3 linked regions of the Bdellovibrio bacteriovorus genome follow. The protein of the gene in region 1 binds, or shares a complex with, the protein of each later gene. Links are inferred from orthologs where the notes say so. Each region holds a gene or a part of one and is shown in the gene's direction. Other genes may lie near its edges. The genes, in order: AZI86_RS14840, fliM and AZI86_RS04215.

Region 1 (9,672 bases):
CAATATTTTACACTGAAATTCACTGATTGCAGTGACAGAAAAATAACTTTGTCCCTAGACCACCTTATGCTAGCCTATTATCAGTACCAAGGGAGGGTCGAACTCTTTGACTAATCAAGCTTTCCTCAACTCAAAGGTCACTGCGCAAGATCGCGCTATCGTCATCGGTGTAGGTTTAAAATCCGAACCACTTACCGAAATCAAAGAAAACTTACTTGAACTCGAAGAACTCGTGGCCGCCGCGGGCGGTGAAGTCGTGGGCTCATTGATTCAAGTCTTGCCTTCTTGGAATCCAGCCACCCTGATCGGGACCGGCAAGGTCGAAGACGTCGCCGAGATGGTTCGCGATAGCGGTGCTAACATCGTCATCATGGATCACCAGCTTTCCGGCGTTCAACAGCGGAACTTAGCCCAAACGGTGAAGGTTCGCGTGATCGACCGCAATCAGCTGATTTTAGATATCTTTGCCCAACGAGCACAGACTTTTGAAGGAAAACTTCAAGTAGAACTTGCACAATTACTTGATCAAATGCCGCGCATGATTGGCGCTTGGATGGAATCGCTTTCTCGTCAAGGCGGTGGTATCGGAACACGGGGCCCGGGTGAAACAGCCCTGGAGAATGATCGTCGTCGTATCCGTGAACGCGTGGCCATTATTAAAGATAAACTTGAAGGTGTGCGCAAAAATCGCGCGCAACACAGGCAATCCCGTCGTCGCCACGAGATCCCGTCTTTTGCTTTGATTGGTTATACAAACTCCGGCAAAAGCTCGCTTTTAAATCGTCTGACCGGATCTGAAGTTTTAGCCAAGAACCAAGTGTTTGCGACCTTGGATCCCACAACACGTAAGATCTTTTTACCCGATGGCCCTCCGTCGGTTGTGACCGACACCGTAGGATTTATCCGGAAGCTTCCTACACAATTAATTGAAGCCTTTAAAGCAACGCTTGAAGAATCTTCAGAGGCCGATGTTCTTATTCACGTCGTGGATTTGTCTTCACCCAATATGGAAAGACAAGTCGAGGTCGTTGAGGGCTTAATTAAAGAATTCAACTGGTCGGATAAAAAGATCATCCACGTCTTTAATAAGTGTGATGTCGCCCCTTTAGAAAAACAATTTCGAGTGAAGGCTTACCCCCGAGTTTTTGTAAGTGCTTTGACGGGGCAAGGGATAGAACAGTTAAAGAAACTGATGGCACAAATGGTGAGCGAAATGCAAACCGACGTGCAGCTGTACTTCCCACGCTCTGAAGAATACAAAATCTTTGATTTGGGCCGCGAGGCTCAGATTGTACGCAAAGAGACGGCGACGGAGGGCACGGTTTGCTATACGCAACTGACCCCCGCCTTGATGAGTCGCTGGAAAGATTACGTCGTTAAATAGGTACACAAGGCACGCTTAAAGCGTGCCTTCATCCACCGGCGGAGCCTTCGGAGTCGGCTCCGGACGAGGAAAGTCTTGGGGCCGCAGGGGTTTGAGTCCTTTGCTCTTGCGAGCCAAATCACAGTTAGGATTGTGCGTCCCATTTTCATAACTTGCTTGAAAGCGACGACAGCATGACGGTCTATTTTCATAAATCGAACAACTCACCGACTGCCCGATTTGCCCTGTTAAAGCCACACAGCGGATTTTCACCTGATTAGTGCCAATCATAATGCGCTCATCGGTATTTAATTTTTCCGTGAGATCTTTAGGAACATTGTGGGACATGGGATGAGTTTCATCTTTAGCAAAGATAACTCGAAAAAAAGAACAACAAGCCCCGCACCTAACACAAGGGTGAGTTGAAACGTCTGCCGTGACTAAAGAGCTCTTACTTTGAGCCATGATAAGGAATCCATCCCTTTGACTCTAGGATAGGCTCCTTTATAACAAACGCAAATTAAAAATTTTTTAGCTCTTTAGAAATACTCTTTTAAAAAATCAAAGTAGCGATCCGATTGAACGTCTATTTCCATCGGTAAACCGGACGAATCTAGAACGAAGGGTTTGTTTAAAACCAACTCTCCCCCGCCCCATTCAAATTCGACATTGCGATTGTAAAGGACCAATTTTTCTTCCATGGAAGTTTCTGAATAATAGGGAACAAAAAAACTCTCCACCTTGCAGTGGCTGGGTAAAAACTTATGAACTAAATTGAGCTGATGAACAAAGATGGGTGTGCAATAAAGCAACTTTATGTTGTCACACTCAATCCCGCCAATCCAGTTTTGAAACTGGCGCACCCCGATGGAATTGATTAAGACCAATGCGCCAAGATCTATCTGCAACTCTGGTAAATAAGCATTTCCTAATGTCGGTAAGTCTGATGAATGAGACACCAATTGATTTTGAATTGTCACTAGCGTGCAGTTTTCTAAAACAGTGGCAAAAGATCGATCGGTCACGTTGTCCTCTTTTAAAAAATGCTAACACAAACTAATTGAGAAAAGCGAGGCGTCACGAAAAAATCTCGTTCATTACAACGGAACACTTTTTAGAACATGAAAACGACTTGATACCGAACACTCGAAAAACGCGGCCTTTGTTGACTAAAGGGATCCAAAAAATCTAAGTTCAGCACACTTCAAAAACCACATTTCTTGGGAGGCCTTGCGTGTCCAAATTCCTAATTTCCATTGTCTCATTATTTACTGCGCCAGCGATGGCCGCATCCATCTCCATCAGTGGTGCTGACTATGTTCCTCTTTTAGATGAACCCGGCCGCAGTTGTGCTTCCCAGATCAAAGACTACAACAACAAAGAAGATCTAAATCTTCCAGGGATCACTGCTTTACTGGGAACCGTGCGCATGTCATGGCAAGGCCCCAGCCCGTTATTTCTTGATAGCATGACGATTTCTTTTACCGGCCCTGAAATAGTGGGCAGCCGCCAAGACATCGTGCTTACGGGTGAAGAATTGGGATTTTTATGGTCCGGCGATAATGTCGTTCCCACCTTCAAAAGAAACGAAGGGCGCGCCGTCATTCCATTTTGTCGTTTTCGTGTCGGAGGAATCAAAGTTCAAGATAAGTATAAATATTTTGAAGGAATGGGCTTCATCACAATCAAAGGACGCTACCAAGACGGCGGACAATGGAAAGAAGCTTCAGGTGATTTAACCTTCCGCTATCACATGTCGCCGATGCCTCGCCCGGGAAAATCGGGTTGGTCCTTGTAAGCCTATTCTTGAGAATACATTTCCCTTAACGTGGCTCGATCCGTGTCACTTAAGCGATGCGGATCAAGGGAAAGACCGTCGCGGATTTCATCGATATAGCAATAGTTCATGATGGATTGAGAGTCATAAGAACCATGCTGTATATAGGGGCTGCGAGGATCGGCCGCATAATCCTGTTCATAATACGTGGTCAAACTGACTGGCAAATTCAGGCTGGCCACAATGTTCTTGATAGCTTTCCCAAATCGACGCTGACACGCGGGATCCTGAAGAATGGCTTTTTGCTCATGCTCATGGAGCAAACCCGCAAGATGTCCAAACTCATGCAAGATGGTTGAGTCCCAGTAAATTTGCGCAAGTCCTTTGCGGTTTTTAAATATGAAATCACCCGCCATTGCACTGGGGTGCTGAACATATAAAAACGGAGCCTTGTCTTCTGCAAAATTACCGTACTGTAAATTAGGTCCGATAGAAGCTCGTCCATATTCCGTGGACCGCGCAAGTTTTTTAGCATCCGCTGTCGAAATAAAAAGATTCACCACGGAATTATCATCGCCAGAACCGCTGCCGCAGTCATCCCAACCGACAAACTCTACGCCCGTTTTTTCTTTTGAGTATTCAGAAGTCACAAGTTTTTTGACGCGATTTTTTAAGTCCCGGCTCCATGCAGAAAGTTGTGAGCGTGCTTTGGTGACCTCTCCGGTCACCGTGTATGCAAGAACAGAGGCTCTCGTGTCTTTGTCGGCAAAACAGACGGCAATCTGAGATTGATCTCCCCAAGGTTGCGGGCGCATATAAATACCAGCTTGCGTGCTCACCGCGCTAAGAAAAAATATAAGTCCACTTGTAATAGCCATCCTCATCGCAAGACTCCTCGTCACCTCGAAAGCTTGCAAACTATGCCAATGACTCAAAATGAGTCGCTTTTTACCCAGCGACGATAAAAAGAAGAAGGCGGTGAAGAACACCTATACAAAGGGTAACTAAAAATGTTTATTCGTCGTGCTTCGCGACGTCCTTGTCTCTGTTTTTTTAGGACTTCTTTTGCGCTAAACGCATCTCTCGGCGTTTTTTACCGGCCTCAAAGCGACGGCGATCGGTGTCCGTTTCTAATTCCAAACCCGGAATTTCAATCGGTTTGCCGTTAGATCCTAATGCCACAAAAGTCGTGTACGCTGAAGCCGTGTGAAAAGTTTCACCGGTTTTGGGATTTTCCGCATCCACCCGCACACCGACTTCCATGGAGGTGCGTGAAGTGAAATTCACGCTGGCCTTCATGTTCACGACCCAGCCTTTGTACACAGGGGCTACGAAATCCAAACGATCAATACTCGCCGTAACAACCTCTCGGCCCGAATGCCTTTGCGCGGCGATGGCGGCCGCTATATCAATCCACGCCATGATGGTACCCCCGAAAATGCTGCCGATCGCGTTGGTGTGCGAAGGAAGAACTAGTTCGGTCATGATAACTTGAGATGCAGAAACGGGTTTGGTGCCAGCCATGATGAAAAACCTCTTTAGCTACAAAGTCTTTAAGCACAAAAAAAGAAAGCGCAGGTTGTTAGGAAAAATCCTAACTTACCTGCGCCTTAAAGCAATCTCTTTTATAGAGACGAACGACTAGATGCCGCCCATTCCGATATCAGAGTTACCGCCACGGTTGATGCCGCTGCCTGGAAGAGTTGTTGTTCCGCCAGATACAGTTGCCGATCCCGCCGGGATTGTTTGAGTTGCATTGTTATTATAAGCAGATGCAGCCGTTGCCGATTGATTGTTGTTTTCTGCGCGCACTTCAGTTTCAACGAAACCAAGGTGAGGCAAGCACCATACGATCAATTGTGCACGAGACTTAACATTCATTTTTTTATAAATGTTAGTAAGGTGAAATTTTACTGTTTTTTCAGTAACAAACAGCTGATTCGCAACTTCCTTGTTGGATAAGCCTTTAGAAACTAGTTCAGCAACTTCTGCTTCTCTGTTTGAAAGACCTTTTTGAATGAGGACATCTCTGAGCATCCTTGCTCCCTCCCGCTAAATGTTTTAGTTTTTTAAAACTTTTGTCTAAACCTTGAACACCTTGGCACTTCAAACTAGGACTCATGTCCATGTTTAAAGCACGACCACCTGTAATAAAGTCTGACACGATTTTTAAATTTCGCAATAGGTTTGGACTCTAGTTTTAAAAAACTAGACCGATCAGTGTGTGTATTTTACAGGATTCCAACAATTCAGGAGATATTATGTTTCCCACAGATACGAAGTTTTTAGTGGTGGATGACTTCGCAACTATGCGAAAAATCATCAAAAAAGTGCTAAATGAGCTTGGCTATACAAATGTCGAGGAAGCCGATGACGGTAAAACCGCTTTGCCGATGATTCAAGCCGCTCATGACGCGGGCAAACCTTACGGTTTCATCATTTCTGACTGGAATATGCCAGGAATGCAAGGGATTGACCTTTTAAAGGCCTGCAAAGCAGACCCCCGCTTTAAGGCAAGCCCTTTCATGCTAGTCACTGCAGAGTCCGAGCAAAAACACATTTTAGAAGCCGCTAAAGCCGGTGTTTCTGACTATGTGGTGAAGCCCTTCAACTCCGCCACATTGAAAGCAAAAATGGAACGCGTGTGGGCGAAACACAACCCTTCAACTCAAGCGAAAGCTTCTTAAGGTTGAGAGGAAAAATATATGTCTGCAGCTCCAAAAGTCGACGCTATTAATCCGTTGTTTGATAAGCGTCTTATTAACGCTTTCGTAGACGGTGTTATTAAAACTCTTAAGACCATCGCGCAAACGGACGCAACTCCGGGCAAGCCCTTCATCGAACCGACATTCGTTTTAAAAGGCGAGATCGCGGGCATGGTGGGAATGGTCGCCCCTCCACTTAAAGGAACTCTTTTGATTTCTTATGGCAAAGAGAGCATTTTTCATATCCTTGAAAACATGCTGGGAGAGAAGTTTACGGAAATAAACTCTGATGTTTCCGATGCCGTGGGCGAAATGACCAATATGATTTATGGCTCGGCCAAAACCACTTTGAATCAATTGGGTTACAATTTCGAAATGGCCATTCCCTCTGTCATTTCTGGTGATTTTAAAATCACCCAGGCTGATAAAGGGGCCACTCTTGTGATACCATTTAACTTAACGAATGGATCCACATTTTACGTGGAGATCACGGTGCAGTAATGGCAGCTTCTTCAGGATCGACTGTTGACGTACTCATAGGGAGTCCCCGAGATTCCTTCATGGATGCTGTCAAAGTGATCCTGAAAGGTTACTATCCCTATCAACTTCGTCAGTTCAAAACTGTCGACGAAGCTCTTGAATCTCAGAATTTCCATCCCATTTTAGCTTTGATTGACGGACAAGATGGATCCAACTCTACAAACGAGTGGGTTCAATCCGTCAAAATGAATTTCAGTGATTGCCATGTGATCGTGCTTCATTCCGCGGCCGCTCCGTTGAATTTCGACGCCATCAAAAAAAACGGTGCCGACGAAATGATGCATATCAACTTTGACCGCGAGTTTATTTCGGACATGGTATTGCAGCTAGCTCCGGTTGAAATGGAAGGCGACAACATCCCTATCACCGCCTTAATGCCGGTGGATTTGCGTGATATCGAAGCGCAGATGAATATTAACTTTGATGTCTACGTCCATCTCCCCGCCAACCATCGCTCCGTTCTCATGCGAAAAGCCGGTGACATCTTAGATGAAAAGCAAATTGCGAAATTCCTGGGTCTAAAACAGCAAATGTATATCAAAAAAACTCAGCGCAAAGAGTTTTTTGAATACGCCCGCACGGTGCAGTCTTTAAGAAACTCCCCCTTCCCGGTCTCAATGACCGAAAAATTTCACCGCTCTAAAAAAGCGATTTATGAAATCATGGCGCAATTTCTGAATGGTGCGGCCACCGACTTTTCTGGGGGCCGTTTGATCTTTGATAAATGCAAAGAGATCATTGCCGACTTTGAATTAACCAAAGACCTTGATAAAGAAACTCTTTTTACGGAGATCTTCCGCTTCACCGGCAACACACGCACGCTATATCATGACTGCATCTGTTTATCGGCCTATGCCGCGTTTTTTGCTCAAGCCATGGGTTGGGGACCTGAAAAACGCGAAAGTGCGGCCTTAGCGGGATTGCTCCACAACGTGGGTCTTTCCCAAATGCCCGTGGCCATGGCTGAAAAAGATCCCCAGTATTACACCCCTGAAGAACTTAAAGAGTTTCATCTTTATCCCGACCGCTCCGTCAATATGGTGAAAGCTAAAAAGGTTCCTTTGTCGGTGGAAATCTCTGAAGCCATTGGACAACACCGTGAAAAGGTTAACGGCAAGGGCTTCCCCAAGGCTCTGCCCGGCGAAGATTTAAGCGATCTTGGGAAGCTGATGATTTTTGCTTATCGCTTTATGGAGTTAACATCTTTACGCGAACATCGCCAAGCCATGCCGCCAGCCCAAGCTTTACAACTGCTGCGTGATAACTCGATTGAAGCCACTGATGACGGGCTTGACATGTTAACGGCCACGACTATTTTTAAAAAATACAAATAGGCCTATTCGACTTCGAAGTCTTCTAAATCTTCCAGATTATAAGCCGCTAAAAGTTCATCAAGATGCACTTGATTATTTTGCCAATCAATTGTTTTGATCACCTTGATGGCCGCACTCCAACCCTCAACACAGAAATAAAGCACAAATAAGCTACCCAGGATCCAACGAATTTTCGCCGGTTTGCGGCGCGGTACATTTTGCACCACGCGAGTCTCCGCAATCCAGTCCACGGCATGAGTGCGGTCATAGCGAAATAGCGCCACGACATAAATAGCCAAGCTCAAAAACAGACTTAAGCGTTTAGCTAAGGCTCTTAACAGGGCCGACTGCCAACTTAATGGTTCTTCAAAGTTATGAGCCGGAACGACTTTTAATCCCAACAGCCATTTTGCGGGTGTTGCTTGCATCAAAACTAAAAACACAAATTCGTAAACTGCCGGAACTAAAAGAATCAAAAAAAACGTGAAGATCGGAATGCTCACCCCTTCTTCACTGGTTAACATCGTAAAAAAGATCCCGAAAAAAGGCGCGTAAAATGGAATCATGATCATTTCATCAATCCCGTTGGCCGCTAAACGTTTCCAGGTACTTGGTAAGTATGCATTTGTCATTTGCTTTAAGCTTTCTTTTTGTAAGATTTAAGCCACTCTAGGGCTTCTTCTCGGGAACGATGCTTATGCTCTAGCTGCAATTCAAAAGCTTCGGCTAAGCAGTCACCAATAGCTTTGCCTTGCAGACCTTGCACATCTGTTCCCGATAAAAATGGCTTCGGAAGAGTTTCACCCATCTTAGCCCAGGCATTGGTGAGAAGATCAATTTCTGACAGAAACTTCTTCTGCGCTTTTAAAATAGTTAACGCCCAAGGAACACCCTCTTCGCTCATTTTTAAGAGCTGCTTTGCTAACGAGAGTTTAAAAAACTCCTCCGGCTGATGCCAAAGGCCCCAGACACGTTCGATGGCTCTTTGCTCCTTCACGGAGAATCTTAAGCGCGCCAGCTGTGACTTTACTTCCGTGAGGGGGGCCTGCCTAAAAAACAACGCAAAGCTTTGCCATGTATGATGAGCTAATGAGAGGTACTCCCCGTTGGCATCTTCGGCCCGGAACGGAAAAAGTTCTGCCATCAAACCGGAACTGACTAAAACATCTAAGCCCTTTTGCACGGCGGCGGTTCTTAAAAGTTTCCCCATTTCTTCGTGCAGACGTTCTCCGCTGACGGTCATCACCTTGGGCGCCATCCGCTTTAAGGCCGCAAACGTCGTGACCTCTAAGGCAAAATCCAATTGTCCCACAAAGCGAGCGGCTCTTAATAGACGTAAATGATCTTCGGCGAAACGTTTTTCAGCATCGCCCACTGTGCGCAAAGTTTTTTTGGCAAGATCCGCCTTACCTTGCACAAAATCTAAAACCTCTTGGGAGTTTAAATCATAAAAAAGCGCGTTCACGGTGAAATCGCGTCGCTGGGCATCCATTTCGGGAGTTGAAAAATGAACGCCTTCGGGGCGTCGACCATCTTTGTATTCACCATCAGAACGAAAGGTCGCCACCTCAATATCAGCATCCCCTATCAGCACCCGCATTACGCCAAAGCTTTTCCCCACGGCCACCGTGTTTGCAAAGATTTTTTCAATTTCTTCAGGGGTGGCGTCGGTGGCCACATCCAGATCATTGGCTGAAATACCTAAAAGCGCATCCCGCACGCATCCGCCCGCCAAAAAGGCCTTATAGCCACGGGCCCCCAACTTGTGGTAGATGTCTTCCACGGCCGGCCAATGGGGATGAGTTTCTAAGATGCTTTGCACAGTCGCCATGGCCTTATTGTAGTGAAAGACTTTAACCCCGGAAAGAGAATTTACGTGACGCTCCAGGAGATTCAATCTCTTATAGACCAACACCTGCAAACCGAAGGCTTTTCGCACTTTGGAGTGGCGGCTTTGGAGCGCCCGTTTAGCAT
Region 2 (9,739 bases), on another replicon or contig:
CCCCCTTCAAATCCAAATTCCCATGTTGTTTTTGAAATGGGTGTGCCTTCTTGCGCACTGACAGGCAAAACGAAAAGTACAGAAACAGTCAGATAGAAAAAAATCCTCATATCTGATTATTGACATGCTGAAGGGATGCTCACAATGGCCGTAAAGGATTAGGACCACGTAGTGCTCGGCGATAGCGAGCGTTCGGTAAAAAGAGATAGCTGGAAAGGATCTGAAGGCCCGCCGCAAGAACTGCGGCGGAAGAAGCTAGACTATTCTGAGATTTTTTGAACGATTGCGGAACCCATTTTAGATTTCGCTAAGAACTCTGCGCGGTAAGAAGTTGCTTCTTTTTGAGTCGCAAACTGACCGACACTTACACGGTAATAGGTTGTGCCTTTAACATTCGCGGGAATATAAAAAGCGCTGTAACCTTTGGTTTTCAAATCTGAAGCCATTTTTTGAGCTTCCGCTTCCTGCGGGTAAGCAGCCACTTGGACTGTGAATTTTCCCACAGCGTATTGAGCTACATCTTTAGGAAGTGAAGAAGGAAGACGCTCTTCCTTAATTACTTTTTTTGCAGGAGCTTGAGTTTCGGGAGCTGTTGGAGCTTTACCTTGCGCCACATTTTTTGCAGCCTCAGAAGCGTGTGACGGAGCGGTTGCTTCGGCATGGCCACCACCGTGAGCATCTTTAGCGGGCTCTGCTTTTACAGCACCATGGGCCTCTGCCGCCGGTGTACCATGAGCATCAGTTGCTGCTGCGGGCGCACCGTGCGCGTCTTTCGCAGCCCCGTGAGCATCATGACCCGCCGTTGTTGTCGCTGGTACAGTATCGTCAGCAACGAATTCTTCAGCAAGCTTAGCAATTTCTTCGTCAGTCATCGCGCCAGAGCGGTGTTCAGAAGGAGATGTCGAAGCGACACCACGTTCTGCGTGAGCATCACCATGACCTTCGCCATGAGAATTTTTTTGTGGCTCTAAAGCAGCAAGCTGATGTTGATTGTCACTGAACTTCTTTCCGACAAAGGTGCCGATAGAAAACGACAACAAAGCAATAAAGAAAAACAACCCCAGCTTTAAGAACGCATCCGTTTGTGAACTCATCTTTTCAATCCTCATAGATTATATCCAACCCTCAAGGACCCTTCCTTTGGTCCTCTCTTTATGTTAGCTTTAAGTCCCGGAACTGGTCAATGATACGTAGGTCATCCGGGAAAGGAAATCCGTGGAAAACAGCGTAAATTCAAGGGATTGGAAGCAGGTCTTAGGTCAGGCCATCAAAGCCGTCAGCCTGGGCAGAGAGGTCCTTCTCAATTATTTCGGCAACTTAGAGCATGTTGAAGAAAAATTCCAAGCCGGTCTAGTGAGCGAAGCCGACAAAGAATCAGAACGAGTCATCGCAGAGCATCTTAAGAAAAATTTTCCGGAGTTTGAGTTCTTGGGCGAGGAAACCTTCGCGGGATCTCATGCTCCTGGGGCCAAAGTCCAGGCAGAGCCCGCACAAAAAGTGGGACGCTGGATTGTGGATCCTTTAGATGGGACGACAAATTATATTCATCGCTTTCCGATTTTCTGCATCAGCTTAGCGTTAGAAATCAATGGGCAGATTCAATTGGCCGTGATTGACGTGCCAATACTGAAAGAAACATACACCGCGATTCGTGGTGAAGGGGCGTTTGTGAATGGTCGTCCTTTGAAAGTCAGTAACGCCTCTTCGTTGGATAAATCATTTTTAGCCACAGGCTTTGTTTCGGAACACGAACACGTGATTGCCGAGCAATTGAAAATCTTTGATGAGATGGTTCGCAAGTGTCGCGGAGTTCGCAGACCAGGGGCTGCCGCTTATGATTTAGCGCAAGTAGCGCGTGGCGTGTTTGATGGTTACTGGGAAAGAAATATTCAGCCATGGGATGCAGCGGCCGGCATCTTACTCGTGCGTGAGGCGGGGGGCATTGTGCAAACTTATCGTGGTGAAGAATATCATCCGTATAAGAATTCGATCGTCGCGGGGAATGCGAATGTGGTGAAGGCCGTGCAAGGGGTTTTAAAAAATCACTTGGATGCGCAGACGCAGTAAATTCTTAAGCCGAAAAAGCTGGTTCGATGAACTGAAATTTCACTTCAGTCGTCTCAGCCTTTAGGTGAGTCCTTACTCCTTGAGGAATAGTGATCATCGGCACGGTGTGCCCGCAATCAAAGTTAGAAATAATTGGGTATGTTCTTTTTCCCACGATATCTATAATCAGGTCGTCGTAAGTAAAAGCCGCACCATCCGTGCTAAAAAATTCTGGTTTTGAAATAATTAAACCTGCTAACTCATCGAAGGCCCCGATTAAAGAGAGCTGGCGTAAGGATCTTTCTTCCTTCATCAAAGGAGCGTCCATTTCTTCAATTAAAAGAATCTTACCTTTGAGGTCCGGCCAATATTTAGTGCCCGCCGCACTGGTGAGTGTATTCAAGTTCGCGGCTATGATCGGTGCGGTCGCGGTGCCCTCTTGAAGGACTTTCCATCCACGATTTTCCTGCCACTCTCTTGGCAGTTTTTTCCAGTCTCCGTTGCCCCAATCTCTTGAATGGTTGCTCCATCTTTTTGGTTGATTAATATCTCTTGTCCCGGACTCGTGGTTCATCAAGGCATCTAAGAACCACTTGTTACTTTCTTCAATGCCTGAAGGCCAATCACCAAACCAACACATCACCGCCGGTCCATAGTAGGTTCTTAAGCCCGCAAATTTCATAATCGCCAAATGAAGTGAAGTGACATCTGAGTATCCGCAGATAGGTTTGCGTTCTTCCTTGATTGCCGAATAATCCAGAAAGGGAATCATGCTACTTGAATTATATCCGCCGATAGTGGCCACCAAAGCGTCGACATCCGGATCCTTGATAAGCTCCATGAATTCTTTGGCCCGTTCTTCTCCAGAGCCTGAGCGGTAGCCTTGGGAGGCTCTTTTGTTAGTCAAAGAACCTAGCTTGATGTTGAAACCCAGATTTTTTAGCGTGCGAAGCCCATTTTCGAAAAGTTCAGGATTTGCATTGTAAGCGGGAGAAGAAGGAGTGAAGACACCAATAGTATCTCCGAATTTCAAACGTTTTGGAGAAATAAGGGTTTGGGACATTACATATCCTCGGGTGGTTAGTGTGTAATTTATGAAGTTCATCTTGGGACGAAAAAATAAAAATGTCTAGAAAGGACTTCTTATCGTTGCCCGGGCGAAGGGATCACCCTCGCTACGCGGGCGCATAGCGGCAATAGTTATTTGTAATGTCGAATTTGTTTGCCATGATTTTTGATTCTTTATTTTAGGTCAGGTCGAAATAAATAAAATTTTTCACGAAGGACCGTGTTCTGTGAATTTAGGTTTCGTATAGAACATTTCTGAGCTTATTAAGCTTGATAAAAATGAGGTCTCTGCCTGATCCCTGCGTTCTTAAAATGTTTCAAAAACTCTTTTTTAAAACCCATGATATGGTCCTTTTCGTAGGAGAAATTTATGGATCTAAGAAATATTTCGAACCAGGACCTAGTGGGTCGCATGCAAAACCTTGTGCGGACCGAAAGAAAAATTACGCATTTAATTCTGGTGCACATTTTAGAAATTGAAGAACGTCAGATTTACGCTGAGCTGGGATATGATGGGATGTACACTTACCTGACGCGTGGGTTAGGATATTCCGAAGCGGCGGCTTATCGTCGTTTGCAATCGGCCCGGCTTTTAAAGCAGTTGCCCGAAGTTGCTGATAAAATTGAATCTGGAAGCCTGCATCTTTCTCAGCTTACGAAAGTGCAGAAATGTCTTAAGGAGGCGCAGAATAACGGGACAAGTATTTCTCCTTCCATAACTTTGGAGGTTCTAGGAAAGTTAGAAAATAGAAATTCTTTTCAGACGGACGCCGTCCTGGCTAAAGAATTTAATTTGCCAGTAAGAGATCAAGAAGCGCTTCGACCCCAAGCCGACGACTCGGTTCGAATTGAAATTACTTTATCGGCCGAGCAGTTTAAGGAATTGGAAAATGCAAGAAACAATCTCTCTCATGTTTGTCATGAAGGCTCATGGGCGCATATCATCGCGACTTTGGCGAAAAAGTTCAATCAGAAGAACGAATCAAGAGCAGCTATGAAAGAAAATAACTTGGTTAAAAAAGAAGTGCTTCTTATCGGTAAGGACAAGCCATCGGCCATGTCGAAAGAACCCCAAGATTTAGAGTTGCCGCCAATCACACTTCGAAAATCCATTTCAACTCAAGGAGTCATCGCTACGAGGCGGAATCTAAGAAAAGCAATTTCTATTCGAACTCGACGCGAACTTTTAAGAAATTCGGAGGGTTGTTGTGAATATGTGAATCCTAATTCAAATGAACGCTGTCGCTCCAGATATCAACTGCAAATTGATCATATTGTTCCTGTATCATTGGGCGGGTCAAATCACCAGGATAACTTAAGAGTTCTTTGCCGCACGCATAATCTATTTATGGCAAGTAAGATGGGAATTCAGCTTAAAGAAAAGGCCCACTTCTAAAGTAGAGGTGGGCTTTCGAAAATCAATGGGTTTTCTGCTGCGAAATGCGGTCACAGCAGGCGACGTTTTAAAGTCAACTACTTCAAAGTCGATTGAATCTGCTGAGCCTTAGACAAATGCTCCTGCACGTGAGTTTTTGTAGTTTCTAAGAACGCACGGAAATCTGAGTTTTGTGTGGCCGGGATGTATTTTTGTTCCAAGTCATTCAAAACCTGTTGGTGCATCATGATTTGGTTTTCGATATAGGCTTTATCAAAGTCAGAGCCTTTTTTCTTTTTTAGCTCTGCCAATTTATCTTTGGCATCTTTTTTAAGGTTTTTAGCGATATCGTTATTTTTAGGATCGATATCTGCTTTTTTGAAAACTTTTTTGGCTTCTTTGTTGTTGTTTTCGTGGGCATTTTCCATGTCTTTAGCGAATGTTTTTACTTCGCTATTGCTGGCGCGTGACTTCGCGGCTTTGGCAGCGTCGATTTCAGCGTCGTTCACGGTTTTGAGAATTTCGCCAACCTCTTGGTCTGAAAGATTTGCCGCGTGGGCGAAGCCACCGAACATGAACGCGGAAAGAACCAAAGGCAATGCTGCTAATTTTAATGATTTCATAAAGTCTCCTTTTTGTTTTTAAAAATCTCTGTGTATGATCACGGGGACTAAATGCTTCTTGCAAGCCCAAGCTATTTACCTGCAAATATACAAAAGAGCTTTGGAGGGCCCATGATAGTAGAAATTCAAATGTTAATATTTGCGTCCATATTAGGTTTAGTACAGTTATTGGCGGCCGCGCATCTTTCAACAATGCAACGCGGACTGAAATGGAATTTAAGCTCTCGTGAGTCTTCGCGGCCTCCACTGACAGGAATGGCCGGAAGAGTCGATCGATCCTATCGTAACTTTATGGAGACGTTTCCAATTTTTATCGTGGCGATTTTTGCCGTTCTATTTTTGCAAAAAGGAACATCACTTTCTTATTGGGGATCTCAGCTTTACTTCTACTCCCGTGTGCTTTACTTCTTCGTGTATGCAGCGGGCATTACGGGATTGCGCACGTTGATTTGGGGTGCGAGTTTGATCGGTTTAGTGATGGTTCTATGCAGTTTGCTTTAGTTTTCTAAAGTGCTTGTAAAATCTTTTGTGCGATTTCAAAACCATGCTCTAAAGCTCCATGCACAGTGCCTTGGCCATCCGCTTTGGCAAAGGCTTCTCCGGTCAGCCATAAGAAGCCATGAAAATGCGGATACGTTTTAGGTTTATAATCTTGGTTTTCTATGCCGGTGTAAGTGTAAGCGCCCATGGCGTAGGGATCTTTAGACCAGTTGTGTTGATGAACGGAGGACACTTCTTTTTTTAAGAAAGCCAAGGATCTATTGGTGATTTTTGACAAGGTTTGCAGCGCTTTTTCGATACGGGCGTTGTCCGACATGTTCGAAAGTTCTTGCGCCATGGGTCCTCCCTGCCAAGCGATCAGGTAAGGAGCACGTAAGGGGCTTAAAGTCCACCACGTGGAAAAATACATGTTATGGGGCGCTCTTAAAAAGCACACCGGATTTTTTTCGGAGAGGTTTTCCCAAAAGCGGGTTTTAAAAATAAACACCAGTCTTTGCACATGACCGACGTGCAGATGTGAAAGTGCCGGAAGAAGTTCGGGGATTTCCGGTTTAAACTCAATCTGTGATTTTTTATGCTGCCCCTGCAAGACGGCTAGTGGCACTGCCAGCACGACTTGTTTTGCGTGAATATGACGACGCCGTCCCGACGGAAGAGTGCAGATGATCTCTATCTGTTTTTTATTCCAATTAATTTGAGTAACAGGATGTTCAAGAGCGATCTTTTTCTTAAGTGAATTCTGCATAAGTCCCTGGAGAACATCGCAGTAGCCACCCACAATACGAAAATCGTTATTGCCATTCAGATCGCGTTTATCTTTCTCGGATTCCGCGAACGCCTTTTCACCAATCAGATTTATGTCGGCGGCTTGAAAGCCTTCAATGTATCCAATTAAAAGATCTCGCATGTCTTTCGGGATGGCTTTATGAGCCTTTAAAAAATCTGCCATCGAACGGTCGGTCTTTCGTTCACTGTCCGGCAAGGCTAATACTTTTTCAAATCGGTCCCAGAAATCTTTTTGCTCAATCAGCTTTCCGTTTTTCAAAAAGAGCTGTTCAAACTGAGCATCATAAAAATCGTGGCCCGTCTTCTTTAAAAGATCCAAAACAAGAGGTGAGGCTGCATGAATGAACTCCGCCCCTAACTCAATGGGAATGGAAGGGTGAGGTGAGCCTTGAGTGAAAACCCGGCCTCCAATGCGGGGCCTTGCCTCCAGGACCATCAGGTCGACATTTTGCTTTAGTAAATGGGCGGCGCATGACAAACCTGAAGCTCCGGCGCCGACGATCACGACGTCAAAACAGTGTGAGGATTTCATTGGATTCTCCTCGCTTATCGTCGGGTTTTTTTTAAGTGGGAGTCAAATCCCAATGCCAAAAGTTTGACTACTGTCAGAGAAATTCTACCCGGCAAATGTTTGCGGGGTCGGCAAAAATTGCCTGAGCTCAAATATGTTGGACCGCAGACTTTGACGCTCGACGGAGGTCCTGTTGGCATTGCTGTTGCTTTCAATTTTGTAAGGACCAATCTGTGGTTCTTCATCATGGAGGATGAATAGTGGCGGAGAAAGAAGCAGCAGCACCGGAAGCAGCAGCGCCAAGTGGTGGATCTGGACAAAAGCCTATACTTTTGATCGCGTTAGCGGTGATCAATATGCTCGTCGTAGCAGGTGTTGGGTTCATGCTCTATTCGGGCAAGAAGAAAGAAGCCGCCGAACCTAAAATCGAACAAGTCATCAAAGGTGAAGCCGCGGCTCAACATCATGAAGCCACGGAAGAAAAAGAAGTCATGGGGAAGGTCGTTCCCTTAGAAAAATTCATTGTCAATTTGGCCGGTTCTAAAGGCCGTAAAGTGGCAAGTGTCAGCATGGAGCTTGAGGTCCAGGGCGAGCATGTATTAGATGAGATCGAGAAGCGTAAACCGCAAATTCGCGATATCATTATTATCATCTTGTCTTCTAAAACTCAGGAGCAAGTGGATACGCGTGAAGGCAAAGATAATTTAAGAAATGAAATTAAAGACACTATTAATTCTTTCCTGGTTCAAGGGAAGATTTCAAACGTGTTCTTCACAGAGTTTATCTACAACTAAGGCAGGGTTATGAATCAAGTTCTGTCCCAAAGCGAAGTTGATGCTCTCTTAGCGGCGGTTTCCGACGGTGATGTTGCTTCCTCGGATGCTCCCAAGGCAGAGTCACAATCCGTAGGTAAAGTTGAAGACCGTAAGATCGTGTCTTACGATTTGACCAGTCAAGATCGTATCATTCGCGGTCGCTTGCCACAGCTTGAAGTTATCTACGAAAAATTCATGCGTGCATTCCGCGTATCATTGTCCTCGGCTCTTCGTAAGATCGCTTCGATCACGCTGACCTCGACTGAATTTTTAAAATTCGGAGAATTTATCAACACTTTACCGATGCCCACGTGCATGTCGGTTTTGCGCTTCGGTAACTTGCGTGGTTCGGCTCTTTTCGTTATTGAAAGTAAATTAGCCTACGCCTTGGTTGATAGTTTCTTCGGTGGCGCGGATCGTCCTTACACTAAAATTGACGGGAAGGATTTTACGCCGATCGAACTTTCTATCGTACAAAAAGTTGTGGGCCTCGCGATCAACGATCTTGAAGCCGCTTGGGCTTCGATTGAAAAAATTGGTTGTTCATTTGTGCGTACCGAGGTGAATCCTCAGTTCGTCGGTATCGTGCCGCCAACTGACGTTGTTATCGCCTCAACGTTCGACGTTGAGCTTGAAAATGCGACGGGAACAATTTCAATTGTTATTCCTTATGCGACAATCGAGCCGATCAAACAAAAACTACAAACAGGTTTCCAAGTTGAAACGGATCAAACCGACAAAAAACTTTGGACGGCGATCATTCAAGAACAGCTTTTAGAAACAGATTTAGAAATCAAAATCAATCTGGGCGAAACCGAAATCAAACTGCGCGATATGATGAGTTTGAAAGTCGGGGACGTCATTCCGTTAGATCAGGACGCTTCGGGCGAACTTGATGTGAATATTGAAGGCGTTAAGAAATTTAAAGGTTACTACGGCATACATCATGGAACTGTGGCAGTCCAAGTGACTCGTCCGGTGCAAAAGTAGGGGGGAGACATTAATGGGTGACGATACTTTAGATAATTTGGCAGACCAACTCGTTGCGGAAGCTTCGGGCGCGGCTGAAGGCGGCGGTGGCGGTAGTGCGGCGAAAAAATCCGCAGCCCTCCCGGCCCATCAAGACCGCAACCTGGGAATGATCTTAGATATTCCTTTAAAAGTTTCCGTTGAATTGGGTCGTACCAAAATGCCGGTGAGTGAGCTTTTGAATCTGACTCAAGGGAGTGTCATTGAATTGAATAAACTGGCTGGTGAGCCCATGGAAGTTTACGTCAATGATAAGTTGATTGCTCGCGGTGAAGCCGTGGTCGTCAATGAAAAATTCGGTGTTCGTTTAACTGACATCATTTCACCCGCTGAGCGTGTGGAACAATTAAAGTAAGAGGTCCTTAGATGCGCTGGTTGTTATCCATCTTATTCGTGATTTCCTGCTCTTCGGCTTTTTCGCAAGAAGCAGCGGTAACCAATGCCGACGAAGCTTCTGTGGGATTGACCGCCGTTGATAATACTGAAGCCTCTGCCGTGGCTGAGCAAGCGTCCCCTACCTTGCCACCGGCAAAGGACAATCGTAAAGAGTCAGAAATTCCTTTGAATTTGGATGGCCCCAAAAAAGCAGCCGGTGAAGAGAGCAGCGTTTTCCGTATTCTCTTCACGATTTCAATTTTAGGTTTGGTGGGTGTTGGTGCTTTTTTCTTCTTAAGAAAGTACAAAGTCCCGCAATCAGCAAAGCACCAAACGCAAATCAAAGTTTTGCAACAGCATTACTTGGGCCCAAAGAAAAGCTTGGCGATCATCCGTGTGGCGGGTGAGTCCATTCTTATTGGTGTCACGGATCATAATATTTCGATGATCAAGAATTTATCGTTGATGGATGACGAAGTTCCTGAGGAGGCACCCCGTAACTTTGGTCGTGTTCTTGGTGGGATGGATATTCAAGAAGACGAAGAACAAGAAGTTCAGAAGCCTAAAGCGAATAAACGTTCGGCGGCGGCCAATGAGCTGGATGCAGACG
Region 3 (9,767 bases), on another replicon or contig:
TCTTTTGTATGTCTTTTGATGTCGCAAAAGCCCACTGTGTGGAAAGTGTTATACCGATCGGTGAAGCTCCGCTGGCCGCGAGATCTGAAACGGAACTCATGACGGTCATCCAAGCCCATGTTTTTAATTCTTTATATAGACCGATGGTGATTTCCTCTCCAAGGGAATCTATCGAGGTGACCAGAAAACTTTTAGCGGCGAGCTTGACGATTTCACAGTCGGATTCAAAAAGACCATTGGTTTGTTTTGCGGATTTGAATTGAGATCCCAGGACCTTTTTTAGTTCCGTTAATTCTCTGATTTGTGCCATGTGATTTAAAAAAAGTCTTTTTTAAATGGCAGTTTATCTTTTTCAGGAATGAAACTGTATTCGTAAGCGATTTGATTGCAGCGCTTAAAATCTTTTACGGTGAAGCCATGCACGTGATGAAGAACTTCGTAATCATCGCTCAACGTCGTGGCGAAAACCCCCGGGTCATCTGAATTGACTGTCACTAAAACACCTTGATTGATCAACTCTTTGATCGGATGCGATTCATAGGTAGGAAAACTTTGGGTCAAATAGTTGCTGATTGGGCAAACTTCCAGCGGGATTTTTCTATCCTTCACGAAATTTAAAACATCTTTGTTGTTAATGATTTGAATACCGTGACCGATGCGTTCCGCGCCTAAAATTTCGATACTGTCTTTCACCCATTGCGCGGACTGCGGTTGCGGCGTTTCTCCGGAATGAATGGTGATATGTAAGCCCGCTTTTTTCGCTTTTTGAAATAAGGGACCAAAAGGTTTTGGATCAAAGCCTTCCTCGTTATCGGCTAAATCTAAAGCGATGAAGCTGTCCTTGTGATCGATAGCAAAGTCGACAACCTTGGTGGCAAGCTCATAGGATTTTACTCGCTGAATAATGCAAATGAGGCCCACTGCCATGGGGAAGGCTTTTTTGGCGCGTTCGATGCCTTTGTTAAGGGCATTATGGATTTTTTCAAAACTAAGTTCAGTATGGCCCTCATTGATGAAAGTGGGGGCATAGCGAAATTCAATTAAACGGATTCCGTCGTTAAACGCGTCCTCACAAGCTTCATAGGCAATGCGCGAAAGGATCTCTTCGCTGGCTAAAACTTTTTGGGCATTCAGGAATTTCTTTAGAACGGATTCAAGGTCCCGCATCGGCTCGGTGACCAAAAATTGGGCTCTTTGCGCTTGAAAAGAAGACTCTAAGTCTATGCCAACTTGAGGGGCTAATTCAATCAAAGTACTCCAACGCACTGAGCAGTCCAAGTGGCGATGCAATTCAACCTTCGGCAGCTCGCGTATATTGTGAGAATAAAGCTTTTCCATTTAGAGTCTCCAGAGTAGAACTTATCCTATGACAGAACCCATCCAAATCAAAACAAAACTCGCGGGGAACCCTACCAAGGAACCTCAATTCAAAACTCATGTCAAAACCAAAGACGGACGACAAATTGCGGTCGCCGATCCGAATGCCACGCGCTCATTGGTGTCTTTGATGAATATGAACGCCGTTCTGGGCGGGGCGGCGGCTCACTATGGCGGGCCAGCGGCTTTAGCAGAATTGTGGTCGGCACTTCATGGGTATGTTTTTGATGCTTCGGCTCGCGAAAATAAACAGTGGTATGACATGTTTCATATCGTGAACGATGCGGGACACTGTGAAAACGGTCTTTATGCTTTAAAAGCGAATTACGGCATGGCCGGCTTGACGATTGAATCCTTAAAAAAATTCCGTTCGATAGAGTCAGGTCTGACTGGACACGGCGAAGTTCATCTGTTCCCAGAAGGCGTGTTTATTTCTAACGGTCCTTTGGGTTCCGCGTTTCCGCAAACTCAAGGTTTGGCGATGGGTGAGGCTTTGTCAGGAAAAAATCGTGTTACGATCACCACGATTTCTGATGGAGCTTGTATGGAAGGGGAGGCGAAAGAAGCTTTTGCGGCCATTCCGGGTTTTGCAAAAAACGGCAAAATGGGCCCTTATGTTTTAATCATCAGTGATAATAATACGAAACTGTCAGGTCGTATTGATGCAGAATCTTTTTCGATGACTCCAACTTTTAATTCTTTAAAAGATTTGGGTTGGAATGTGATCACTTTGACTGAAGGCAATGATTTGCAAAAGTCATTTGATACGATTGCTCAAGCGGTCGAGATGGCTAAGGCCAATCCGAAGGCGCCAGTTGTGATTCACGCACGCACGGTCAAAGGGATCGGCACGAAAAAAACGGCGGAGTCGGCTTCGGGGGGGCATGGCTTCCCGTTGAAAAGTCCTTCTGAATTGGCGGCGTTCCTTGGTGAAATCAATAATGGTGTTGCATTAGAAGCTCTTTACACAGGATGGATTGAGGAGCTCGTTAAGCACGAAGCAGATTTAAAAGCGAAGGCCGTGAAAGACACGGGCGAAAAAATTCAAATCGGCGTTTCGGCCGCGATGGTTCGTGCGCGGAAAGCGGGTTTACCCGTCATCAGTGTGACTTCGGATCTTCCGGGGTCAACCGGGGTGGCTGGTTTCCGCAAAGAATTCCCGAATGACTCTGTCGACGTAGGGATTGCTGAAAGCAATATGGTTTCAACGGCGGGTGGATTGTCAAAATTAGGTTATATCCCGGTGGTGGATACATTCGCACAGTTTGGTGTGACCAAGGGCGCTCTGCCGTTAACGATGGGTTCTTTATCTGAAGCACCGATCATCGCCATCTTTTCACACACCGGATTTCAAGATGCAGCGGACGGGGCTTCTCACCAAGCTTTAAGTTACTTGGCGATGACGTCTTCGATTCCTCACTTGGATGTTTACTGTCTTTCATGCAGCGAAGAAGCAGATGCGCTGGTTACAGCCGCGATTGAAAACTTCGCGAAAGAAAGAAAAGCGGGTCGTGTTCCAAATTCTTCTGTTTTCTTTCTGGGTCGTGAGAACTTTCCGAAATCCTACATTTCGCCAGCGGGTTATGATTTGAAAAAAGCCCAAGTCTTGCGTGATACGGTGAAGGACAAAGCGAAATCAGTGACGATTGCGACGACGGGATCTTTGGTTCCGCAGGCCTTGCAAGCGGCTCAAGACCTTGAAGCAAAAGGACTGGGGGTTGTGGTTATCAATTCACCATGCGTAAACCATTTTGATCTAGCCACATTTAAGACGGCGATTGAAAAGACCGAGGGCCGTCTCATCACGGCGGATGATCATCAAGTGATCGGGGGCTTTGGTCAAATGCTAGCGCATGCCCTTTTACAAGCTGATGTCGCAGTTAAAGTGAAAAGCCTTGGGGTTCACGGGGAGTTTGGTCAAAGTGCTTATACGGCTCAAGACCTTTATAGAAAACATAAAGTCGACGCTTCGGCGATTGTGGAAACTGCCGGCAGCTTTTTCCAAAAAAGCGGCGCTTGGTAGATTTTAAGGAAATCAAAAAGAAAAAGCCCACGGAATTCACGTGGGCTTTTTTATTTTTAATTCTTAAGATTTTCTTACGCCGCTGCTTTTTCAGGGGTGTGAGAGAAATGAGCCATTTGGCCCATCTGATCCGCAGAGAACGCTGATACGATATCAACCAAAATCACAACTTTATTGTCTACTTTGCCCATGCCGCGAACGAACGACATCGCGTTTTCGTTGCCTAGAACTGGAGACGGCTCGATTTGTGATTCTTGAAGGTCCACGACCTCTTTAACTGAATCCACGATCATACCTACTTGACCGATTTCAGTGTCGATAACGATGATGCAAGTGTCACGAGTAGTGTCTTGTGAATCCATGCCAAACTTAATACGTAAGTTGACTACTGGAATGATCTTGCCGCGAAGATTCATCACACCTTTTACATAGTCCGGTGTGCGAGGTACCGGTGTGATCTCGCCGAACTGATTGATTTCGCGAACTGTTTCAATAGCGACACCGTATTGTTCGGCCATCAATTGAAAAGTTAAGTATTGCCCTGGTTTTGCTTTAGTAACGTCGCTCATTGTCTCACCTTTCGACTCTTGTGAAAAAAATCTTACAAGCAACTCTTCGAGAAAATACCCCCTGGACTTGAGAGGTTTTAAGGAGTTCTACAGAAAATTAATATCCCCGTATCAGCGTGAGACGATAGTCTAGTTAAGCTGAGGGCGATTCAGGAAGAAGATTAAAACATCAGCATGTGAAGGGTTCTAGACTTTAGAGTTAAACAGAAATTTCAAACAAGGACCGATAAAGAAGCGTTAGGAAATTTTCTAAATTGATTCTATTTAGTTATGGAGCACTCCGATGAGCGGTGACAACGCCTTTTTTGAAGAACTACAGATGGACTTTTTGAATGAGTCCGCTTTCATGCTTGAGCAGTATGAAGAATATATGATGAAGCTGGAAAACAGCACAGATCCCGCTCGCGATTTAACCGATATTTTCCGCGTAGCCCACTCGGTAAAAGGGGGAGCCGCAGCGGTAGGTTTAGCGGATCTTTGTAAGTTCGCTCATGTGATGGAAGATCTGTTAGATCTTTTACGTTCCCAACCTCATTTAGTAAATTCAAACGTTATTTCTTTGCTTTTAAAATCCGGTGATGAGTTAAAAAACCGTGTCGCGTTTTTACAGCAAGGTCAATCTGGGCACTGGGATCCTAAAGAGCTAGTGAATCAATTGATCGTGATCCGCGAAGAACTTTCCGGCAAGAAATCTAAACACCATTCAGTGACAGACGCTGAACCTGTGGCCTCAGCCCCGGCGGATGAAGAAGTAAAAATCGCTGCTCCCGATGACTTCTTCTCTCCAGCACCTGAAGGTGAAGATCATACGAATCATGAATTATTAGCTGAACTTTTAGCTCAGTTATCTCCTGAAGATCAGGCCGAGTTCCATGCGAAGGAGGCACACACTCCGCCTCCTGTCGTGGCAGCGGCTCCGGCGCCTACACCAGCTCCAACTCCCGCGCCGGCTCCGCAAGCGGCGGTAAAACCTGCTCCGGCATTGAAGGTAGTTGAAGATGCTTCTGCCGCCCAAGGTAACGGTAATGGTGGTGCTAATGGTAAAGCCCCTAATAGGCAGCTTAATTCCACAATCAAAGTCGACACGGGTCGCGTTGATTCCGTTCTTGATGCAGTGGGTGAGCTTGTTGTTTTAAAAAATCAATTAGTGCATGACGAAACGGTGCGCAGTGGAGAGAGTCTTCGCCTTGAGGCCATCGTTGATCAATTAGATAAAGCCGTGCGCGAGCTTTACGAAAAGACATTGAGCATTCGCATGACGCCGCTAAAATCGGCGTTCACAAAAATCCAACGTATCGTTCGGGACGTCTCTTTACAACTGGATAAGCCAGTAGATTTACAATTGATCGGTGAAGAGACAGAGGTGGAACGTACCGTATTTGAACTTTTGGGTGACCCTTTGGTTCACTTGGTGCGTAACTCGATGGACCACGGGGTTGAGAAAAAAGAAGTTCGTTTAGAACGCGGTAAACCGGCAACGGCAAAAGTTGTCGTTTCGGCGAAGCAATCCGGTGGTAACGTTATTATCGATATCACGGATGACGGTGGTGGTATCAATCGCGAGAAGGTTTTAAACAAAGCTATCGAAAGAGGTTTTGTCCCTAAGAATGTGGACCCTGCTTCTATTCCCGATGAACAAGTTTTCCAATACATTTTCCAACCGGGATTTTCGACGGCAGATAAGATTTCTGACTTATCCGGTCGAGGTGTGGGTTTGGATGTAGTGAAATCCAACTTGGATAAAATCAACGGTAAGATCAATATCTATTCTAAACCAGCTCAAGGTTCCACGTTCCGTTTAACTATTCCTTTAAGCACGGCGATCACTGACGGTATCATCGTCGCTTTGGATGGAGCTCGTTACATCTTACCAATTCACTCTATTCGTGAAATCGTGCGTGTTTTACCAAAAGATTACACGAATGTTTCGGGTGCGGGTAAAGTTGCCAACATCCGCGGTGTTTTGTTGCCCGTGATCGATGTCTCTCGGACTTTGGGGTCTATCAACTGGACTTTGAATGAAAAAGATCAAAAGCGTGCGCAGAAAAAAGAAAACTCTTTAAGTGCGCGTCGTGAAGAAACCATGCTGGTGATTATTGAGTCTATGACGGGTCAAATGGCGTTCCCCGTGGACGACGTTTTGGGTCAAGCGCAAGTGGTGGTGAAGTCAATTACAACAGGTCACGACATCCCTGAAGTTGCTGGTGCGGCGATCTTGGGGGACGGTAAAACCGTCTTAATCCTAGATCCAGGCGCTTTAGTTAATAGTATTGTCAAAGGACGGGAGATCGCGGCATGAGTGCCCCTAAAAAAACAAGTGATATCGTAAGTGCCCTCAATGATTTCGAGGATATTAAGCTCACAGACAAAATGTTCGGCAAGTTTGCGGAACACATGTACACGCTTGCGGGTGTCGATCTTCCATTGACCCCTAAAAATCATGCCTTGATTCGCAATCGTATTGTAAAGCTTTTGCGTCGCCATTCTTTAAAGTCTTATGAAGAGTACTGGGCGATGATCGAACGTGGCGGGGCAGAGCTGACTTCCGAGTTCATCTCGGCGCTTACGACGAACATGACTTCGTTTTATCGCGAATCAAATCACTTTGATTTCTTAACTGGTGCTTTGCCAGAGTTAAGTAAAAAGTTTGGATCTGATATTCGCCTGTGGTGTTGTGCTGCCAGTACGGGCCAAGAGCCTTACACGATCGCGATGACGGCCTGTGAAGCTTTGGGTGATCAATACAAAAAGGCTCGATTATTGGCGACCGATATTGACCTTCAAGTCCTTAAAAAGGCTTCGATTGGTACTTATGAAGAGCGTGAAATGCAAGGTCTGCCCCCCGCGCAAAGATCTAAGTATTTCGAAAAAGTGAAAGCTCAAGGTGAAGAGTTCTGGAGAGCGAAAGATCAGATTCACAATATGATCCGCTTTGCTCCGTTTAACTTGATGACACCGAAATATGAATTTCAGCATCAGTTTCACGTGATTTTCTGCCGCAACGTTTTGATTTATTTTGACGAAGCGACAACTAAAAAGGTCATCGACAACTTAACGGCGTGTTTGGCTCCAGGCGGATATTTGGTCTTAGGTCACTCTGAGTCTGGAAACGTAAAACACACTCATTTGAAACCGCTTTCAAGAGCCGTTTACCAAAAAATTTAAGAGGTAGCCGTATGGCGCAAAAAATTCGCGTTTTGATCGTGGACGATTCGGCGGTGATTAGAAAGTTGCTAGAGAAAATCTTTAGCTCTGCCCCGGACATTGAAGTCGTCGGTACTGCGCAAGATCCCTACATCGCTCGTGATAAGCTGGTTTCTTTAAAACCAGATGTTATGACCTTGGATGTCGAGATGCCGCGTATGGATGGCATTAGCTTTCTTGAGAAAGTCATGCAGCACTTTCCAACTAGAACTATCATCTTTTCAAGCTTAGCTAAAACAGGTTCAGAAACCTATTTGCGAGCGCTTGAAGCAGGTGCGATTGAAATCATGGAAAAGCCTTCCATCGACGTTTCGCAAAGTTTGGAATCACTCGCTGCGGGGTTTATTGAAAAAGTGCGTGCGGTGGCTCGCGCTCGTATCAATCCGGTTAAAAAGATTGTTCAAGCCGGTGGTCCGGTGCAAAAAATTGCTCCGACTTCATTAGCCAGAACAACGCATCAGTTGTTGGCGGTGGCGTCTTCAACGGGCGGAACAGAAGCTTTAAAGGTGTTCTTAAGTGGAATGCCTGCGGATATTCCGGGAACTTTGGTGGTGCAACATATGCCTCCAGGTTTCACAAAGTCTTTTGCCGATAATTTAAATAAAATGTTTCCTTTTGAAGTGAAAGAAGCAGCAGAGGGAGATCAGGTTGTCCCGGGACGCGTGTTGATTGCCCCCGGTAACTACCATATGGAAATTCATCGAAGTGGTGCCTTTTATCACGTAAAACTTCATCAAGGGCCGACGTTACACAGTGTTCGTCCGGCCGCAGACTATATGATGAAGTCGGTTGCAAAATACGTCGGTAAAAATGCCTTGGGTGTTGTCTTAACGGGAATGGGAAAAGACGGCGCAGAGGGTTTGTTAGAGATGAAAAACGCCGGTGCTTACACAGTGGCGCAAAATGAAGAAACTTGCGTGGTGTATGGCATGCCAGCTGCGGCGGTGGCGTTAGGGGCGGCAGACAAGGTGCTGCCTTTAGACAAAATTGCGGGCGATTTGTTGCATCAGCTTCACCAACGAAACGCAGCTTAAGGCGGCTCGGTGAAAAAGGCTCGATCGACTGCGTTGTCGGGCCTTGTCTTGCTCTAAGGCGTACTTTGAGTACGCCTTCGTGGCAGCCAAAACCCTCCGCCTTGCGCTCGAACCTTTTTGACCAAGCCTTGGTTCTGGGTATAGCCTACCCAATATGAAAACTTTCAAATCTTTTCAAATATATTTGGTCTCTTTTTTATTCATAACAAGCTGCCAAAGCGCGCCTAAGGCTCATTATGTTCGTTCGGGTAAAGAGCGTGCAGATCATGCGACCGCACAAGCTGTGGGTCAGCAGTATGCTATTGCTACACAAGGTCGTTTTTCTTCGCAAGCGGCGGAAAAGATGTTTGCTCAAGGAGGGAATATCATTGATGCGGTGGTGGCGGCGTCTTTCACTGTTTCTGTAGAGCGGCCTCAATCTTCGGGTATTGGTGGGGGCGGTTTTATGCTGTTCCACGAAGCTAAGACGGGCAAAACTTACGCGATTGACTTCCGCGAGCGGGCGCCGTTGAGGGCAACCGAAAACATGTATCTTGGGAAAGAGGGAAAAGCCGAAACCGGCAAATCACAGAACGGAATTTTGGCCGTGGCGGTTCCAGGAATGGTCGCCGGTCTTTTAGAAATTCATAAACGCTTTGGATCGTTACCTTTATCAAAGGTCATGGCGCCAGCGATTCAATTGGCCGAAGAAGGCTTTCCAATTTATGAAGAGTTTCATGCGGCATTAACTTACCGTGCTCCGCAGATTTTAAAAGATCCGGCGGCAAAAAAGATTTTCTTAGGGGCTAACGGCGATGTTCCGGCACCGGGAAGTCTTTTGATTCAAAAAGATTTAGCAAAAACATTAAGGCTGATCGAAAAAAAGGGCCGAAATGGTTTTTATAACGGATCCGTGGCCAAGTCCATCGTGGACCTGTCTAAAAAAACCGGTGGGATTATCTCTCAAAAAGACTTGGATGATTACCAGGTTAAATGGAGAGAGCCCGTCACCGGCAAGTATCACGGTTATGAAGTGTTCTCGATGCCGCCTCCAAGTTCAGGGGGGGTGCACGTGATCCAATTCTTAAATTTCTTAGAAAAAGATGAGCTGGCAAAAAGCGGAATCCATTCGGTGAAATCAATTCACTTGGCGGCGTCAGCGTTGCAGTCCTCATTTGCCGATCGTGCGACTTATTTGGGTGATCCGGATTTTACAAAAGTTCCGGTGAAGGCACTCACGGATCCAAGCTATATCCAAAAGCGTCGCAGCGAAGTTCCTGCAGATCGTGCGCGCAAGGCCGTAGAGGTCAAAGCCGGTGATGTTTCAGGATATGAGTCTTCAGAAACGACTCATTTGTCGTTGATGGATGCTGAGGGGAATGCCGTTAGCACCACGCAAACCATCAATGGTTGGATGGGTGCTGGGGTTGTCGCCCCGGGAACCGGCGTAGTTTTAAATAACGAGATGGATGATTTTTCGGCCCAAGTCGGAAGTTCAAATCTTTTTGGTGCGATTGGCGGAAAGCCCAACTCGATTGCGCCTAGCAAAACGCCCTTAAGCAGTATGTCGCCCACAATTCT

Evidence for each region.
Region 2: the proteins of AZI86_RS14840 (region 1) and fliM are in contact, whole or in part, in a crystal structure (PDB 1F4V), measured with the Escherichia coli proteins. The link is inferred for Bdellovibrio bacteriovorus from one-to-one orthologs.
Region 3: the proteins of AZI86_RS14840 (region 1) and AZI86_RS04215 are in contact, whole or in part, in a solved structure (PDB 1A0O), measured with the Escherichia coli proteins. The link is inferred for Bdellovibrio bacteriovorus from one-to-one orthologs.

The regions. Positions count from the first base shown.
Region 1 is NZ_LUKE01000003.1:496,989-506,660, forward strand. Bases 4,213-7,114 are described here. They hold AZI86_RS14840 (response regulator), read left to right. Parts: upstream 4,213-5,401; coding sequence 5,402-5,827; downstream 5,828-7,114. Other genes in these bases: AZI86_RS14830 (acyl-CoA thioesterase), read right to left, coding at 4,213-4,664; AZI86_RS14835 (helix-turn-helix domain-containing protein), read right to left, coding at 4,782-5,177; AZI86_RS14845 (chemotaxis protein CheX), read left to right, coding at 5,846-6,346; AZI86_RS14850 (HD-GYP domain-containing protein), read left to right, coding at 6,406-7,114. In the rest of the region: GTPase HflX, read left to right, coding at 107-1,384; AZI86_RS14810 (YkgJ family cysteine cluster protein), read right to left, coding at 1,400-1,828; AZI86_RS14815 (hypothetical protein), read right to left, coding at 1,903-2,388; AZI86_RS14820 (hypothetical protein), read left to right, coding at 2,598-3,161; AZI86_RS14825 (hypothetical protein), read right to left, coding at 3,164-4,024; more of AZI86_RS14830, read right to left, coding at 4,194-4,212; more of AZI86_RS14850, read left to right, coding at 7,115-7,719; AZI86_RS14855 (RDD family protein), read right to left, coding at 7,722-8,330; AZI86_RS14860 (CCA tRNA nucleotidyltransferase), read right to left, coding at 8,336-9,529; tRNA epoxyqueuosine(34) reductase QueG, read left to right, coding at 9,575-9,672. UniProt on the Escherichia coli protein: Involved in the transmission of sensory signals from the chemoreceptors to the flagellar motors.
Region 2 is NZ_LUKE01000001.1:744,786-754,524, reverse strand. The notes cover bases 6,746-9,714. They hold fliM (flagellar motor switch protein FliM), read left to right. Parts: upstream 6,746-7,713; coding sequence 7,714-8,715; downstream 8,716-9,714. Other genes in these bases: AZI86_RS03525 (FliO/MopB family protein), read left to right, coding at 9,121-9,714; fliN (flagellar motor switch protein FliN), read left to right, coding at 8,729-9,109; AZI86_RS03540 (flagellar basal body-associated FliL family protein), read left to right, coding at 7,171-7,704; AZI86_RS03545 (flavin monoamine oxidase family protein), read right to left, coding at 6,746-6,931. Also shown: AZI86_RS03580 (hypothetical protein), read right to left, coding at 1-110; AZI86_RS03575 (SPOR domain-containing protein), read right to left, coding at 261-1,094; AZI86_RS03570 (inositol monophosphatase family protein), read left to right, coding at 1,216-2,067; AZI86_RS03565 (S66 peptidase family protein), read right to left, coding at 2,072-3,109; AZI86_RS03560 (HNH endonuclease), read left to right, coding at 3,485-4,510; AZI86_RS03555 (DUF4142 domain-containing protein), read right to left, coding at 4,588-5,112; AZI86_RS03550 (MAPEG family protein), read left to right, coding at 5,224-5,613; more of AZI86_RS03545, read right to left, coding at 5,618-6,745; more of AZI86_RS03525, read left to right, coding at 9,715-9,739. UniProt on the Escherichia coli protein: FliM is one of three proteins (FliG, FliN, FliM) that forms the rotor-mounted switch complex (C ring), located at the base of the basal body.
Region 3 is NZ_LUKE01000001.1:882,103-891,869, reverse strand. What follows is about bases 3,764-6,760. They hold AZI86_RS04215 (chemotaxis protein CheA), read left to right. Parts: upstream 3,764-4,252; coding sequence 4,253-6,268; downstream 6,269-6,760. Other genes in these bases: AZI86_RS04210 (CheR family methyltransferase), read left to right, coding at 6,265-6,760; AZI86_RS04220 (chemotaxis protein CheW), read right to left, coding at 3,764-3,969. In the rest of the region: AZI86_RS04235 (AIR synthase related protein), read right to left, coding at 1-310; add (adenosine deaminase), read right to left, coding at 316-1,338; AZI86_RS04225 (transketolase C-terminal domain-containing protein), read left to right, coding at 1,367-3,400; more of AZI86_RS04220, read right to left, coding at 3,475-3,763; more of AZI86_RS04210, read left to right, coding at 6,761-7,134; AZI86_RS04205 (protein-glutamate methylesterase/protein-glutamine glutaminase), read left to right, coding at 7,146-8,207; ggt (gamma-glutamyltransferase), read left to right, coding at 8,362-9,767. UniProt on the Escherichia coli protein: Involved in the transmission of sensory signals from the chemoreceptors to the flagellar motors. CheA is autophosphorylated; it can transfer its phosphate group to either CheB or CheY.